Linked DNA regions of Hyalangium gracile. The protein of the gene in region 1 interacts with the protein of each later gene in a pairwise test. Links are inferred from orthologs where the notes say so. Each region holds a gene or a part of one and is shown in the gene's direction. Other genes may lie near its edges. The genes, in order: secD and pheT.

What was found.
Region 2: the proteins of secD (region 1) and pheT interact in binary tests that used the Escherichia coli proteins (3 or more experiments, as listed by UniProt). The link is inferred for Hyalangium gracile from one-to-one orthologs.

Annotation. Positions count from the first base shown.
Region 1 is NZ_JAHXBG010000034.1:7,635-15,649, forward strand. What follows is about bases 3,350-6,309. They hold secD (protein translocase subunit SecD), read left to right. Parts: upstream 3,350-3,918; coding sequence 3,919-5,700; downstream 5,701-6,309. Other genes in these bases: tgt (tRNA guanosine(34) transglycosylase Tgt), read left to right, coding at 3,350-3,399; yajC (preprotein translocase subunit YajC), read left to right, coding at 3,557-3,919; secF (protein translocase subunit SecF), read left to right, coding at 5,713-6,309. In the rest of the region: KY572_RS41560 (SpoIID/LytB domain-containing protein), read left to right, coding at 1-1,089; tRNA preQ1(34) S-adenosylmethionine ribosyltransferase-isomerase QueA, read left to right, coding at 1,132-2,217; more of tgt, read left to right, coding at 2,221-3,349; more of secF, read left to right, coding at 6,310-6,873; KY572_RS41590 (Hsp70 family protein), read left to right, coding at 6,998-8,015. UniProt on the Escherichia coli protein: Part of the Sec protein translocase complex. Interacts with the SecYEG preprotein conducting channel. SecDF uses the proton motive force (PMF) to complete protein translocation after the ATP-dependent function of SecA.
Region 2 is NZ_JAHXBG010000015.1:66,433-74,563, reverse strand. What follows is about bases 1,922-4,997. They hold pheT (phenylalanine--tRNA ligase subunit beta), read left to right. Parts: upstream 1,922-2,291; coding sequence 2,292-4,703; downstream 4,704-4,997. Other genes in these bases: KY572_RS28050 (integration host factor subunit alpha), read left to right, coding at 4,797-4,997; pheS (phenylalanine--tRNA ligase subunit alpha), read left to right, coding at 1,922-2,222. Outside these bases: infC (translation initiation factor IF-3), read left to right, coding at 1-289; rpmI (50S ribosomal protein L35), read left to right, coding at 381-590; rplT (50S ribosomal protein L20), read left to right, coding at 673-1,020; more of pheS, read left to right, coding at 1,173-1,921; more of KY572_RS28050, read left to right, coding at 4,998-5,180; KY572_RS47415 (hypothetical protein), read left to right, coding at 6,792-6,920; KY572_RS28040 (hypothetical protein), read right to left, coding at 6,958-7,116; KY572_RS28035 (serine/threonine protein kinase), read left to right, coding at 7,524-8,131.

The DNA of each region.
Region 1 (8,015 bases):
CTGCTCCTCGTCCTGTTCATGGCCCTGCCCGCGGCCGCGGTGGAGACCATGCGCATCGCGATGAGCGAGGGGCGAGACGAGGTCCAGGTGAGCGGCCAGGGCCTGTCGCTCGGGATGGATACCGAGGATGCGACCTTCCACCCGCTGGGCAAGAGCCGGGTGACGGTGCGGCGCAAAGGCCGGAAGCTGGAGGTCAACGGTGCTCCCGTCGTCGGCGACGCGGTGCGCTTGCGCGCCGGCTGGGTGTCCGATGACGCAGGCGTCCCCGGAGATGCGCCCCTGCGCGCCGGGGACATGCGGGTCCGCGGGGACGTGGTGGTGCGGCTCTACCGGGACGGGCTGCAGCTCATCAACGTCATCCCCCTGGAGGACTACCTGGCCGCGGTGCTCGGCAGCGAGATGCCAGTCTCGTTCCCTCCCGAGGCGCTCAAGGCCCAGGCCATCGCCGCCCGCACCTATGCCCTCCAGAAGAAGCTGGAGGCCTACGGGAGCGCCTTCTACATGGGCAGCAGCGTGCTCCATCAGGTGTACGGGGGCGTCACCAGCGAGGACCCCCGCACCCGCGCCGCCGTGGAGGCCACCCGGGGCGAGGTGCTCACCTATGAGCTCGCTCCCATCGAGGCCTACTTCCATGCCTCGTGCGGCGGGCACACCGAGTCCGGTCAGGCCGCGCTCCAGCGCGATCTGCCCTACCTCCAGGCCGTCGAGTGCCCCTGCGGCAAGCTGCCCTCCAGCCGCTGGTCCGCCACCGTGAGTGAGCAGGAGCTCCGGGATGCGCTCGAGGGCTCTCCCGAGGGCCTGCGCATCGCTGGCCGCACCTCGACGCACCGGGTCACCCGGATGAGCACCTCCGGCGGAGCGACGCTGGATGGCGCCCGCTTCCGGCAGCGTCTGGGCTATACCAAGCTCAAGAGCCTGGACTTCGAGGTGGAGCGCACCGCCCACGGCTACCACTTCACCGGCCGCGGCTATGGCCACGGGGCCGGGCTCTGCCAGTGGGGCGCTAAGGTGCTCGCGGACGGGGGCTGGAGCTACAAGGACATCCTCTCGCACTACTACCCGGGTGCCGAGCTCCAGCAGCTCTACTGAGTTCGGTTCCGGGGCGGCACCGAGGCTGCTACAAGCGCCCCCGTGTCGTCCCGTCTCTCCGACTATGACTTCGAGCTGCCCGACGCGCAGATCGCCCAGCAGCCCCTGGGCTCTCGTGACGCGTCGCGCCTGATGACCGTGAGCCGGGCCACCGGCGCCTGGGAGCACCGGCGCTTCTCGGACCTGCCCACGCTGCTGCGCCCGGGCGATCTGCTCGTCCTCAACGATGCGCGCGTCATCCCCGCCCGCCTGCTGGGCGCCAAGGCAGGCACCGGCGGCCGCGTGGAGCTGCTCGTCGTCCGCCCCGCCGCCAGCACCCTCACTTCCACCGCGCTCGCCCAGGCCCCCGAATCCAGTGACTGGATCTGCCTGGGGCAGGCCTCCAAGGGCCTCAAGCCCGGCGCGCGGGTGGACTTCCCCGGCGGGCTCACCGCCGAGGTGCTCGAGGTCTTCGGCGGAGGGGAGTACCGCGTGCGCTTCCAGGCCCCGCCGGGCGCCTCCTTCCAGGAGCTGCTGGCCCAGGCCGGGCGGCTGCCGCTGCCGCCCTACATCAGCCGCGAGCCGGATGCCGCGGACGCCGAGCGCTACCAGACCGTGTATGCCCGCTCCTCCGGCTCGGTGGCGGCGCCCACCGCCGGCCTGCACTTCACCGAGGCCACCTTCGCCGCCCTGGAGGCCCGAGGCGTCCAGCGCGCCATGGTGACGCTGGACGTGGGCCCGGGCACCTTCCTCCCCGTGCGCGAGGAGGAGCTCGACAAGCACAAGATGCACCCGGAGCGCTACGGCGTGCCCGAGGAGACGGCCGCCGCGGTGAATGCCGCCAAGGCCGAGGGCCGCCGGGTGATCGCCGTGGGCACCACCGTCGTGCGCACCCTGGAGGCCGCCACGGACCCCCAGACGGGGCGGCTGCGCGCCGGCATGGGCGACACCACGATCTTCATCCGCCCGGGCTTCACCTTCCGCCAGGTGGACGTGCTGCTCACCAACTTCCACCTGCCACGCTCCACCCTGGTCATGCTGGTGAGCGCGCTGCTGGGCCGTGAGCGCACCCTGGCGGCGTATGCCGAGGCGGTCCGCGCGGGTTATCGGTTCTTCTCGTATGGCGATGCCATGCTGGTGACGGAGTGAGCGATGGGCGAGCAGAAGGGTAGGGGAGACACGCGGGTGCCACCGAGCCTGGTGCGCTTCGAGTTGCTCCACGAGGACTCGGGCACCAAGGCGCGGCGCGGACGGGTGCACACCCCCCACGGGCCCGTGGAGACGCCCATCTTCATGCCCGTGGGCACCGTGGGCAGCGTCAAGGCCGTGGGCCCGGACGATCTGCTCACCCTGGATGCCCAGATCATCCTCGGCAACACCTACCACCTCATGCTGCGGCCCGGAGAGGCGCTCGTGGGCGAGATGGGCGGCCTGCACCGCTTCATCTCCTGGAACCGGCCCATGCTCACCGACAGCGGCGGCTTCCAGGTCTTCAGCCTCTCCGAGAAGCGGAAGATCACCGAGGAGGGCGCCGCCTTCCAGTCCCACCTGGATGGTGCGCGCCACATGCTCACCCCCGAGCGCTCCATCGAGATCCAGGAGACGCTCGGCGCCGACATCATCATGGCCTTCGACGAGTGCCCGCCCGCCAAGTCCGAGCGCTCCTACATGGAGCAGTCCATGGCGCGCACCACGCGCTGGCTCCACCGCTGCGCCAAGGCCTGGAGCCGCGAGCGCTCCTCCCTCTTCGGCATCGTCCAGGGCGGGCTCCACGAGGACCTGCGCAAGGCTCACGCCGAGCAGGTGTGCGCGGTGGACCTGCCCGGGTACGCCCTGGGCGGCTACTCGGTGGGTGAGACGCCCGAGGCCATGCACGCCGGCGTCGCGTACTCGGCGCCGCTGCTGCCGCGCGACAAGCCGCGCTACCTGATGGGTGTGGGCACCCCGGTGGATCTCGTCACCTGCGTGGAGGCCGGGGTGGACATGTTCGACTGCGTCCTGCCCACCCGCTGCGCCCGCAACGGCCTGCTCTTCACCTCGGAGGGCAAGGTCGTCATCCGCAATGCCGTGTATGCCAAGGACCCACGTCCGGTGGACCCGGCGTGCTCCTGCTACACCTGCCGGACGTTCAGCCGGGCGTACCTCCGCCACCTCTTCGTGGCCCAGGAGATCCTCGCCATGCGGCTGAACACGCTGCACAACCTCCACTACTTCCTGGGGCTCATGGCCCAGGTGCGCCGCGCCATCTCCGAGGACCGGTACGCCACCTTCGCCCGGGAGTTCCGCGCCCGGGCGGCGGATCAGGAGGCCGAGCGCACCCGCGCTCGCTGAGCACAGGGGGGGCCCAGGTGTTGGGAAGGGGGCTTCGCCTCCCGCGTTCACTTGCTCACGATGGAGGCTGCTGCTAAGAGGCGCACCCTTCTGGGTTGACCTTTACCCACACCCGGGTGGGGGTCGAAACCGAACCTTCCAAGCGACGAGGCGGTACGTGGCAGACAGCTTCCTGATTCTGGCGCAGGCCCCGGCCGGGGGCGCGAGCCCCCTGGTCAACATGGGCTTCATCGCCCTGCTGGTGGCCATCATGTACTTCGTGATGATCCGTCCCCAGCAGAAGCAGGCCAAGACGCATCGCGAGCTGCTCGCGGGCCTGAAGAAGGGCGACGAGGTCGTCACGCAGGGTGGCATCCTGGGGAAGATCCACCAGGTCGCCGAGCAGACGGTGACGCTGGAGGTGGCCAACGGGGTGCGCCTGCGCGTGCTCAAGCGGTCCATCTACGCCAAGGGCTCGATCGCTGACGACGCTCAGGCCTCGGCCAAGTCCGAGGACAAGGACAAGAAGGAGGAGAAGTAATGGACCGCGGCTGGTGGTGGAAGTTCGGAATGATCGTCGCGGTGACGCTGGCGACGCTGTGGCTGCTCATTCCCACCTACGTCTCGCTGGTGCAGATGAGCCCGGCGGAGCGCAACAACGTCGCCCTGCTTCAGCAGAAGCTGGACGCCATCAAGATCGCTCCCCCGGCCAAGTACCGGCTGAACCTGGGGCTGGATCTGCAGGGCGGCATCCACATGGTGATGCGTGTGGACACCAAGACGGCGCTGCAGAAGCGCACCGAGCGCCGCGGCCAGCAGATCGCGCGCTGGGTCACCCAGGACAAGAAGCTGGGTGAGGTGAGCGCGGACACGGATCCGGAGCGGCTGCAGCTGACGCTGACGGCCAAGGATCCGGCCACCATGGACGCCATCGAGAAGGAGGTGCTGGCCACCTTCACCGACTTCAGCCGCGTGAGCCGGGAGGGCGGCAGGCTGGTGCTGGCGCCGGACGAGAGCCAGGTGACGCGCTTCGAGCAGGAGTCCGTGGACCAGGCCATGCTCGTCATCCGCAACCGCATCGACAAGTGGGGCGTGGCCGAGCTGGACGTGCGCAAGCTGGGCACCGACTCGATCCAGATCTCCCTGCCGGGCCGCTCGGATCCGGAGCAGGCCAAGGAGCTGGTGGGCACCACCGCGCAGCTCGAGTTCCGGATGGTGGATGACACCAACCCGAACTTCTTCCGGGAGATGCTCCAGAAGACGCCGCCCCCCGAGACGGCCGGCATCAGCGTCACCGACGAGGAGGGCTTCACGCAGCTCAAGGGCTCCAACCGCGAGGCGCTGCTGGAGTACGTGAAGGGCAAGGTGCCGGAGGGCCGCCAGGTGCTGCTGGAGTGCGTGGCCAACCCGCTCCGCAAGAACGAGTGCCTGGCCTACCGCACCTACCTGGTGCACCGCGACGTGCCGCTGACGGGCGAGAGCCTGGAGAGCGCCAGCGCCAATATCAGCCAGATCAACGAGCCCGAGGTGAACATCACCTTCGACGCGGTGGGCGCGCGCGAGTTCGAGCGCCTCACCGAGGCCAGCGTGGGCAGGCGGATGGCCATCGTGCTGGACGAGTACGTGCACTCGGCCCCGCGCATCAACGAGAAGATCGGCGGCGGCAGCGCGCGCATCACCATGGGCCGCGCCGGTGGCAAGTCGTTCGACGAGTGGTTCCAGGAGGCCAACACGCTGGCGCTGGTGCTGAAGGCGGGCGCGCTGCCCGCGCCGGTGACGGTGGGTGAGATCCGGCAGGTGGGCGCCTCGCTGGGCGAGGAGCTCATCAAGAAGGGCAGCCTGGCGGCGCTGGTGGGCCTGGCGCTCGTCATCCTCTTCATGGGCATCTACTACAAGAAGACGGGCCTTATCGCGGACGTGGCGCTGCTGCTCAACGGCCTGCTCATCCTGGCGGGGCTGGCGCTGTTCAACGCCACGCTGACGCTGCCGGGCATCGCCGGCTTCGTGCTCACGCTGGGCATCGCGGTGGACGCCAACGTGCTCATCAACGAGCGCATCCGCGAGGAGCTGGACCACGGCAAGACGGCGCGGCAGGCGGTGGACCAGGGCTACGATCGCGCCTTCTGGACCATCTTCGACGCGCACGTCACCACGCTGATCGCCGGCGCCATCCTCTTCGCCACGGGCACCGGCCCCATCCGCGGTTTCGCCACCACGCTCATCGTGGGCCTGCTGGCGTCGCTGTTCACGTCCATCGTGGTGACGCGCGTCATCACCACCTACTTCGTCCACGGCCGCAACGCCCAGACGGTCTCGGTCTGAGAAAGGGACGCCATGCGCATCATCAAGAACAAGACGAACATCGACTTCATCGGTAAGCGGAAGATCGCCGTCTTCGTGTCGTCCATCGTCAACCTGGCCATCATCGTCGGCATCGCCACGGTGGGGTTCAACTACGGCGTGGACTTCGCGGGCGGCACGGTGGTGGAGCTGAAGTTCAACCAGCCCGTCACCGCGGCCGAGGTGCGCAAGCGCGCCGAGGCGGGCGGGCTGCATGACGTGTCGGTGCAGGGCATCGGCTCGGAGGACGAGAACGCCTTCCTGCTCCGCATGGGCGGCGTCACCCAGCTCAACGAGGAGAACGCGGAGAAGGCCAAGGTCGCCATCAACGGCCTGGGCAACGTGCGCAACGTCTACACGGACCTGGCCAACGGCATCATCAACGTCCGTGCGGGTTCCGCGCTGGATGTCGCCGCCATCAAGAGGGCGGTGGAGGGCACCGGCACGGGCGTGCAAGAGGTGCGCACCCTGCCTCAGGCCCAGGGCGGTGGGTTCGACTACCAGGTGGTGGCCAGTGGCATGGCGGACAAGGTCCGGGCCGCGATGAGCCAGGGCCTGTCGGCGCCGGACTTCCAGGAGCGCCGCGTGGACTACGTGGGCCCGCAGGTCGGCAAGCAGCTGCGCAACAAGGGCATCGCCGCGCTGCTGTACGCGATGGTGGCCATCCTCATCTACGTGGCGTTCCGGTTCGACTTCAAGTTCGGTCCGGGCGCGCTGCTGGCCATGCTCCACGACGTGGTGATGGTGGCCGGCTTCTATCTGGTGAGCCGGCGCGAGTTCAACCTCACCGCCATCGCGGCCCTGCTGACGATCATCGGCTACTCGGTCAACGACACCATCGTGATCTACGACCGCATCCGCGAGGACATGGCCAAGTACAAGGGCAAGCCGCTGGCTGAGGTCATCAACATCGCCGTCAACGACACGCTGGCCCGCACGCTGCTCACCTCGCTCGTCACCGCGCTGTCGCTGGTGGGTCTGCTCATCTTCGGCGTGGGCGAGATCTGGGACTTCGCCATGGCGATGCTCGTGGGCATCCTCGTGGGCACCTACTCGTCCGTGTACATCGCCAGCCCGCTGACGATCTGGCTGGATGAGCGCGCCGCCGCCCGCGAGGCTGGGGCCAAGGGTGGCATGAAGACGAAGACGGCCTGAGCCGTCACCCCGCTTCGTTCGGAAGTGGAAGCACAGGCCCTCCTCCCCCTCGGGGAGCGAGGGCCTCGCTTTTTGCGCGAGCAGGGAGAACCCTGGCGCGGGGTTCCGCTAGAATGCTCCGGCGATGACCCAGGCCCCGACCCACGTCACCGACTGCGCGCTCGATCGTGTTCGTCCCCCGGAAGCATCCACCCGTGCCGCCGGGCCCGTCATCGCCATCGATCTGGGCACGACGAACTGCCGGGTGGCGGCCATCCAGGGCTACAACCCGGTGTGCATCCCCTCGGAGCGCATGGAGGGCTCTCCCTCCGTCGTGGCGCTCGGGCCCGGCGGGCGCATCCTGACCGGACACGCCGCCCGGGGGCAGCAGGCCGCCAACCCCGCGCTGGCCGTGTGGGGCATCAAGGGGCTGCTGTCCGCGCCGTACGGGGACCGGAAGGTGAAGTGGCTGTACGACCAGCTCCGCTGCAAGGTGGTGCGGGGTGACGACGGGCTGCCCGCGGTGGTGCTCGGGGACCGGACGTTCGCCGCGCGGGAGCTGGCGGCGCTGATCCTGCTCGAGGCCCGGGAGCGCGCGCAGAACTTCCTGCGCCAGCCCGTCTACCGCGTGGTGCTGACGCTGCCTCCCGTGCGCAAGGAAGACCCGCTGCCGCAGATCATGTCGGCGGCCGCCGGGCTGGCCGGGATGCACGTGGAGCGCACCATCTCCGAGCCTACCGCCGTGGCGCTGGGCGCCTTCGGCAAGCACAAGGGCAAGCCCGAGCGCACCGCCATGGTGTGCGACTGGGGCGGAGGCCGCGTCCAGGTGTCGCTCGTGCGCTACGCGGCGCGGCAGTGCCAGGTGCTGGGCAGCGAGGGCAACGTGGCCCTGTGCGGCGCCGAGCTGGACAAGCGCGTGCTGGACCTGCTGCTGCGCAAGCTCCCCACGGGCGTGAGGGTGGCCGGGGACGCGAACAACCCCGCCGCGCTCTACCGGGTGGCGAGCGCCGCCGAGTACGCGAAGATCCTGCTGTCCACGCAGACGGAGACGCGCGTGCGCGTGCCCTTCGCCGCCACCGTGAACAACCAGGTGGGCGACTTCGATGTGATGCTCTCCCGGCAGGAGCTGGAGGGGCTGGCAAAGCCCCTCGTCGACGCCGCCC
Region 2 (8,131 bases), on another replicon or contig:
GGAAGGGCGCCAGATGTTCATGATTCTCGCGCCCAACCCGAAGGTGGCGCAGCGCGCCAGGGATCAGGCCCGGCAGCAGGCGGAGGCGGCGGCGAAGGCGGAGGCGGCGGGCAAGAAGCCAGAAGGCAACAAGGTGGAGGGCAACAAGCCGGTGGGCGGCAGGCCCGACGGCAAGCCGGATGGCGAGCGGCAGGAGGCTCGGCCGGCTGGGGGGGAAGCGGCGCTCCCCGCGGCTCCTCCGCAGAGCGAGCCGGCGGCCGGAGCGGCCGCGACGGGCGGGACGAAGTAGGAAGATTCGGCTGTCGGCTTCGGCTGTCGGCCTGTAACAGAGGCCGAAGGCTGGAGAGCCGACGGCGAACCGAGAAGGAAGGACTGGGACAATGCCGAAGTTGAAGACCCGTAGTGCTGCGAAGAAGCGGTTGCAGGTGAAGAAGAGTGGCAAGGTGAAGCACGGGAAGGCCTACGGCAAGCACCTCTTCACCCACGCGAAGACCCCGGCCCAGAAGCGGCGCAACCGCGGCACGGGTCACCTTCGCGACATGGATGCGAAGAAGGTCATCAAGGAAATGTTCCCCTACGGGGCCAACTAGCTTTCAACAACCCCCGGGTCCTGGCGGAGCGGCGTGAGGCCTGCGCCACAGGGCTCCCATCTGAGAAGTCGAGGAGTGTGTCATGCGCGTCAAGAAGGGATTCAAGGCCCGTCGCCGTCGTAATCGGATTTTGAAGCTGGCCAAGGGTTACCGTGGCCGTCGGAAGAACTGCTACAAGCGGGCCAACCAGGCCGTGGAGCGCGCGCTGGACTACGCCGCGCGTGACCGCGCGGTGAACAAGCGGATCTTCCGCTCGCTGTGGATCGTCCGCATCAACGCGGCGGCCCGCACCGTGGGCCTGTCCTACTCGAAGCTGATCGCCGGGCTGGCCAAGGCGAAGATCTCCCTGGACCGCAAGGTGCTGGCCGACATGGCCGTTGCGGATCCCGCGGGCTTCGCGGCCGTCGCCAACATCGCGAAGGCGGCCTGACCCACGCCCGGCCCGCGAGGCCGGAGCATAGAGCGCTCGGGAGGCTCCTAGCGGGGCCTTCCGCGCTGGAATGAGTACACGGGCTGCCCTCGCCAGGGGCGGCCCTTTTTTTTGCCCAGGCTCCACGGGAGCGCGGGCAGGGGAGCGCAGTCATGCGGGATCGCTTTCAGGCCCTCGCGGAAGCAGCGCGGCGGGACATCACCGTCGCCTCCGAGGTGACGGCCGTGGAGTCGTTGAGGGTTCGCTACCTGGGCAAGAAGGGCGAGCTGTCCGGCGTGCTCGGGGGCATGGGCAAGCTGCCTCCCGAGGAGCGCAAGGCGCTGGGCGAGGTGGCCAACCAGGTCAAGGCGGAGATCGAGAAGCTGCTCGCCGAGGCGCTGCAGCGCGCCGAGGAGGCGGCGCTCGCGGCGGAGCTGAAGGGGCCGAAGCTGGACGTGACGCTGCCGGGGCGGGGTGTTGCGCCGGGCAGCCGACACCCGGTGTCGCGGACGATGGAGGAGATCGTCCGGACGTTCGCGCGGCTCGGCTTCGAGGTGGAGGTGGGGCCGGAGATCGAGCTGGACTACTTCAACTTCGAGGCGCTGAACCTGCCCAAGGATCACCCCGCGCGGGACATGCAGGACACCTTCTACGTGGACGAGGCGACGCTCGGGCACGCGAAGAAGGCGGACAGCCCGGTGCTGCTGCGCACGCACACCTCGCCGGTGCAGGTGCGGCACATGCTGGCCAGGAAGCCGCCGATCCGCGCGGTGATGCCGGGCCGGGTGTACCGGAGGGACTCGGACATCACCCACACGCCCATGTTCCACCAGGTGGAGGGGCTGCTGGTGGACAAGGACGTGAGCTTCGCGGAGCTGAAGGGCTCGCTGGACGCGTTCGTGAAGGCGTTCTTCGGTTCGGACACGCGCACGCGCTTCCGGCCGTCCTTCTTCCCCTTCACCGAGCCGTCGGCGGAGGTGGACATCTCCTGTACCTCGTGCAGCGGCAAGGGTTGCCGCGTGTGCAAGCAGACGGGGTGGTTGGAGGTGCTGGGCAGCGGCATGGTGCACCCTAACGTCTTCACCTCGGCGGGGTACGACCCGAAGGAGGTGACGGGCTACGCGTTCGGCATGGGCGTGGAGCGCATCGCCATGCTGCGCTACCGCATCGATGACCTGCGGATGATGTTCGAGAACGACGCGCGCTTCCTCGAGCAGTTCTGAGCGACGGCTCGAGGCATCGTCCGAAGCATCCATGCAATTGGGTTGATGAAGTCCGGAGAGGGCTGACCTGTGAAGATTTCGGTGAAGTGGCTCGGCGAGTACGTGACGCTGCCGGCGTCGGTGGACGAGCTGGCGCGGAAGCTGACCGCGGCGGGGCTGGAGATCGAGGGCCTGGAGCGGCCGGGCGAGGCGCTGCGCGGCGTGGTGGTGGCGCAGATCAAGGAGTCCGTGCAGCACCCCAACGCGGACAAGCTGTCCGTGACGAAGGTGGACGCGGGCGGCCCCTCGCTGGTGCAGGTGGTGTGCGGCGCGAAGAACTACAAGGTCGGCGACAAGGTGCCGCTGGCCACCGTGGGCACGAAGCTGCCCAACGGCGCGGAGATCAAGCAGGCGGCGCTCCGGGGCGTGGACAGCTCCGGCATGCTGTGCTCGGCGAAGGAGCTGGGGCTGACCGAGGATTCCTCCGGGCTGCTCATCCTCTCGCCGGAGGCCAAGGCGGGCATGCCGATCGCCGAGGCGCTGGGGCTGGATGACGTGGTGCTGGAGGTGAATGTCACCCCGAACCGGCCCGACGCGCTCTCGCACCTGGGCGTGGCGCGCGAGGTGGGCGTGGTGACGGGCGCGGCGTTCCGCCCGCCGGAGCCCAAGCCCGCCGAGAAGGGGAACTCCGCGGCCGAGAGGGTGAAGGTGCGGATCGAGGACGGGACGCGCTGCCCGCGCTACGTGGCGCGCGTGGTGGAGAACGTGAAGATCCAGCCGTCGCCCCAGTGGATGCAGGATCGGCTGAAGGCCTGTGGCGTGCGCGCCATCAACAACGTGGTGGACGTGACCAACTACGTCAACCTCGAGTACGGCCAGCCGCTGCACGCCTTCGATCTCGAGAAGCTGGCGGGGCAGGAGATCGTCGTGCGCTGCGCGAGGCAGGGCGAGAAGATCCGAACGCTCGACGACAAGGAGCGCACCCTCGACGCGGATGACCTGGCCATCTGTGACCGGGATCGGCCCCAGGCCATCGCCGGGGTGATGGGTGGCGGGGACAGCGAGGTGGGGGAGGGCACGAAGCACATCGTCCTCGAGTCCGCGCACTTCCTGCCGTCCAGCGTGCGCCGCACGTCCAAGCGGCACGGCCTGCACACGGAGGCCTCGCACCGCTTCGAGCGTGGGGCGGACATCGACGCCGTGGTGCCGGCCATCGACCGGGCCGCGCAGCTCATCGCGGAGCTGTCCGGAGGCACGGTGGCCCCCGGCCGCGTGGATGTGTACCCGAGCCCGAAGCCGTCCCGCCGCGTGGCCCTGCGCTACGGGCGCGTGGAGAAGTTCCTGGGCACGGCGGTGGCGGAGGCCGAGTGCCGCCGCATCCTGGGGGCCCTGGGCTTCAAGGCGGTGGAGGACGGGGCAGGGCAGACGACGTTCGAGGTGCCTCGGGCCCGCGTGGACGTGGAGCGCGAGGAGGATCTCCTGGAGGAGATCGCCCGCGTGTACGGGTACGACAACATCCCCGCGAAGCTGCCTCGGGGGGTGGCGGAGCTGGCCCCCGAGCCGCTCACCACCGAGGCCGAGCGGCGGCTGCGCCAGGCGCTCTCGGGGGCCGGGCTGAACGAGGTGGTGAACTACTCGTTCGTGGCGCCGCGGAGCCTGGAGGTGCTGGGCGGGAAGGAGGCGCCCGTGGCGCTCATCAACCCGCTCAGCGTGGAGCAGTCGGTGATGCGCACCAGCCTGCTGCCGGGGCTGCTGGAGAACCTGTCTCGCAGCGTGCGGCACCAGGTGGAGCGGGTGGCCATCTACGAGACGGGCCGCGCCTACTTCCGGGATCCGGAGGGCGGCCAGGGCCGGCGTCCGGCGACGCGCGAGGTGCACCGGGTGGCGGGGCTCGTGTGGGGCCTGCGCTCCGGACGTACCTGGACGCAGAAGGACGCCCAGATGGACTTCTACGATGCCAAGGGCGCGGTGGAGGCGGTGTTCCACAGCCTGCACGCGGAGGGCGTCCGCTTCGTGGCCGCCGAGGCCCCGGCCTGGCACCCGCGCGCCTGCGCCCAGGTGGTGCTGGGCGACGGGACGGCGCTGGGCTACGTGGGCGAGCTGCACCCCCGTATCACCAAGGCCCTGGGGCTGCCGCAGGGGGTGTTCGCGTTCGAGCTGGACACCGAGCCCCTGTACTCGGCGGCCCGGCTGGTGCCCGAGTACCACTCGCTGCCGCGCTTCCCGGCGGTGCTGAGGGACCTGGCGGTGGTCGTCCCCGTTGAGCTGCGCAACGACGAGGTGCGCAAGGTGATCCTGGAGGTGGGAGGTGCGCTGGTGGAGGACGCCCTCATCTTCGACGTGTACACGGGCAAGCCCATCCCCGAGGGGAAGAAGAACCTGGCGTACGCCATCCGCTACCGCTCGCCCGAGCGCACGCTCACCGACGCGGAGGTCAGCGAGGCGCACCAGCGCATCATCGCCGAGGTGAACCAGCGGCTGGGCGGCGCGCTGCGTGCCTGAATTCCTGAATGAAGTCAGAGGGTTGACAGCCCTTCGGGAAGGCTGTCAGCATCGGTTGAGAATATCGCGCTGAAGGGGTTTCCGAGGGAGCGTATGACGAAGGCGGACATCATCGAGGGCGTCTACGAGAAGGTCGGCTTCTCCAAGAAGGAGTCGGCCGAGATCGTCGAACTCGTCTTCGACACCCTGAAGGAGACGCTGGAGCGCGGGGACAAGATCAAGATCTCCGGGTTCGGCAACTTCCAGGTGAGGCAGAAGAAGGCGCGGGTGGGCCGCAATCCGCAGACGGGCAAGGAGATCGAGATCTCGGCCCGTCGGGTGCTGACCTTCCGACCGAGCCAGGTGCTCAAGAGCGCCCTGAACGGGGAGGCCCCGCCGGAGAACCACGCGGAGATCGACGCGCGGGAGGAGGAGGCGGACGAGAATGACGAGTTCGACTCCGAGGACGAGTACGGAGACGAGGCGGACGGGAAGTAGAACCCCCTTCCGCCGGTTTTCTCACGGCCGCCTGCGGCTCTTGCTTGACGCTGGCGTTCTGTGGGGGCATAAGGGCGGCCCGTTTCCGACGGGTAGTGCCGGGGCGTAGCGCAGCCTGGTAGCGCACTTGCTTGGGGTGCAAGTGGTCGCAGGTTCAAATCCTGTCGCCCCGACCATCGAAGGCCCTGGAGTTTCTGGCGAAAGCCGGTGACTCCAGGGCCTTCACCTTTTGGCCCTCCGCCGCGGACTGGCAGCAAGCGGTCTGCTCAAGGGATCTGGTCGCGCCAGAAATCCGGCTGGCACGCATAGGGCATGCGCTTCGTCAGCTGGTGACAGAAGTAGCCCTCGCCGCACACTTCGGGTCCCTGCGGATCACAGGCTTGTACGCAGTTCCAGCCGTCGCAGACCCACCCTGCCTCGCAAGGAGGGTGTCCTTCGCCACAGCGTGCGACGCATGCCATCCACACCTTGGCAGGGTGTGGCGGCTCGTACTGGACATCGCATTGGTGGCCATCAGGGCAAGGCGTCTGCCGGCAGTTGGGCCCATACACCTGTGCGCACTTCGAAGAGCCTTCCTTGAAGGGGATGCACTGCTGACCCGCCGGACATCCCTGAGTCTCGCAGGTCGGCAGGCATAAGGACTGGGGAAGGGTGTCCGCGCAGAAGAAGCCCGCTGGGCAACCATTCTCGGTGCCCGGACGGCAGGGCCGGGCGCACCAACCATCCTGGCCGCCGCACAGCAATCCGGCGGCGCAGGCGTGCTCCTGATCGTGCGGAACCTCGATGCAGCCTTCCCCCTGCTGGCGCACACCGATGGCGACACAGAAGCGCACCAGCGGCCCACCTCCCCAGGTGGCAAGGTGCTGACAAGCCTGGCCTTCCGGACACTGCGCATCCGCCTCGCATCGGCTGTCGGTGCAGTACGCCCGTAAGGACCGGACATCGAACAAGCAGCCCAGCGGCGGTTCACACTCCGCACCCGGCCCGCAGTCCCGTCCATACGTCATCAACCGCATGCGTTGCTCGTCGTCGAGCATGGGGCTGAGGCGCACCCCTGGTGGCGCACCCGCGGGGACCTCCGGCCTCAGCAGCCCCCACAGCAGCAGCACGAGCGGCAGCGTCAGCAGCACGCCCGCCCAGAGCGCCACGACTTTGCGCCACCCCCCGCTCTGCACTTACTGGACTCCGCCCTGTCTGCACCGAAGGCACTCGTCGGAATCCCACTTGCCGGGTCCGCAGACCTCCTCGAACCGGGCTCTCGAGCATCCCGCGATGAAGAGGAGTTGTTCCTGCGTATCCTGCTGGACTGCCTTGTTTACCCGGCCGTCCTTGCCGAATTCAGAGGGGCAGCCGGTCATCGTCGTGACGGATAGAACGACCATTGCCACTTGGAACCGACGCATGAGTCCCTCTCGTGATGGACTTTCGACCCTACCAGCGTGGATCACGCAGCGTCCACGCCACGGCACGCGGGGGGCACACAGCGGGTGGCGGTGGGCCCGCGGGTTGGGTGTGCTGCCTGGGACGCATGTTCGCCAGGAAGGATGAGAGCACGCGAGCGTATACCTATTCCGGGCTGCCCACGCGCAGCTGCCGCAGCCCTACGGGCGGATGGAGGCCCATGAAGAGATCGCGCGGTTGATCTCCGAGGCCAGCGCCGAGCGGGACCGGATGGAGCTCCCCCAGGACGGCATCTTCCCGGAGGGCCTCGAGGAGCACGAGCTGTCCTCCCGCACATGAGGACTCCCGCCTGGATAGGGAACTCGCGGGTGTTTCTCTACCGGAGGAGGGCACCTGCCATGCCGGTGAGCGCCTGGAGCTGGGTCTCATCCATTCGGAGCACCAGCGTGAGCAGCCGGCGCAAGCTCGGCGAGGACTCGTCCTGCTTGCGGCGAGAGTCCTTGGTGGGCTCGGAGGCTGCACCTTCGTCATTCATGGAGAACCCGAAGAGTACCTGACACGGCTATTCCCGTGTTGCTCGATTTGGGGTTACGCCTTCACCACCAGGGTCGAGGGCGTGGGCAGGAGCTTGCCGCGCTCCATCCGGGCGTACGCCAGTAGGGGGAGATCGATGCTCTGGGCCACCTGCTCCAGGGATGGTGGGGGCCAGCTCGTCTCTCATGGAAGTCCTCGGGGTAAGGTGCAAAAGGGCCGCCGATATACCTGACAAGTACAGGCGCCGGGTAGTCGTTCTGGATGCATGGCGCGTGATGCTTGGAGGAGGGGAGGCCCGAACAGCTCCCAGGTTTGGTAGCGTTGCGTGCTCCCGGAGGATGAAGGCATGCATGAGGGAGCCGTCCCCACGCGGGTGAACCCGGACGGCTTGGCTCTCGGAGCTGGGCCATGAGCGAGCGCGCTCGGCTCGTCATTCCTCCGGGGACAGAGGTCCGCGGCTTCGTGATCGAGCAGGAGCTGGGAGCCGGTGGTTTCGGCACCGTGTTCCGGGCCCGGCGTGGCGAGCGGCTCTACGCGCTCAAGTTCCTCCGCTGCAAGGAAGCGGGAGGCTGGGCCAGGCGGGAGGTGGAGATCCTCCTGCGCGTTCCGCACCGCAACGTGGTGCGCTTCGAGGGGTGTGGCTTCTGGCCGGACGACACGCGCGAGTACCTCGTGGTCATCATGGACTACGTGGAGGGGCGGCGGCTGGACGTGTGGGCCGAGGAGGAGAACCCTGATGCGCGGCAGGTGGTTCAGAAGGTGCTGGGCATGGTGCGGGCGCTGACGGAGATCCACCGGGTCGGAGTCATCCACCGGGACCTGAAGGAGGCCAACATCATCGTGCGCGCCTCGGATGGGGAGGCGGTGCTGGTGGACTTCGGCGTGGCGGGCGGCACGAACACGGTCCAGGCCACGCGCGATGTGCTCCCGCCCTGCACGCTGGAGTACCGCTCTCCCGAGGCGTGGCGCTTCCTCCGTAACAATGCCCGGCAGCTCGGCACCCGCTACCAGCCAGG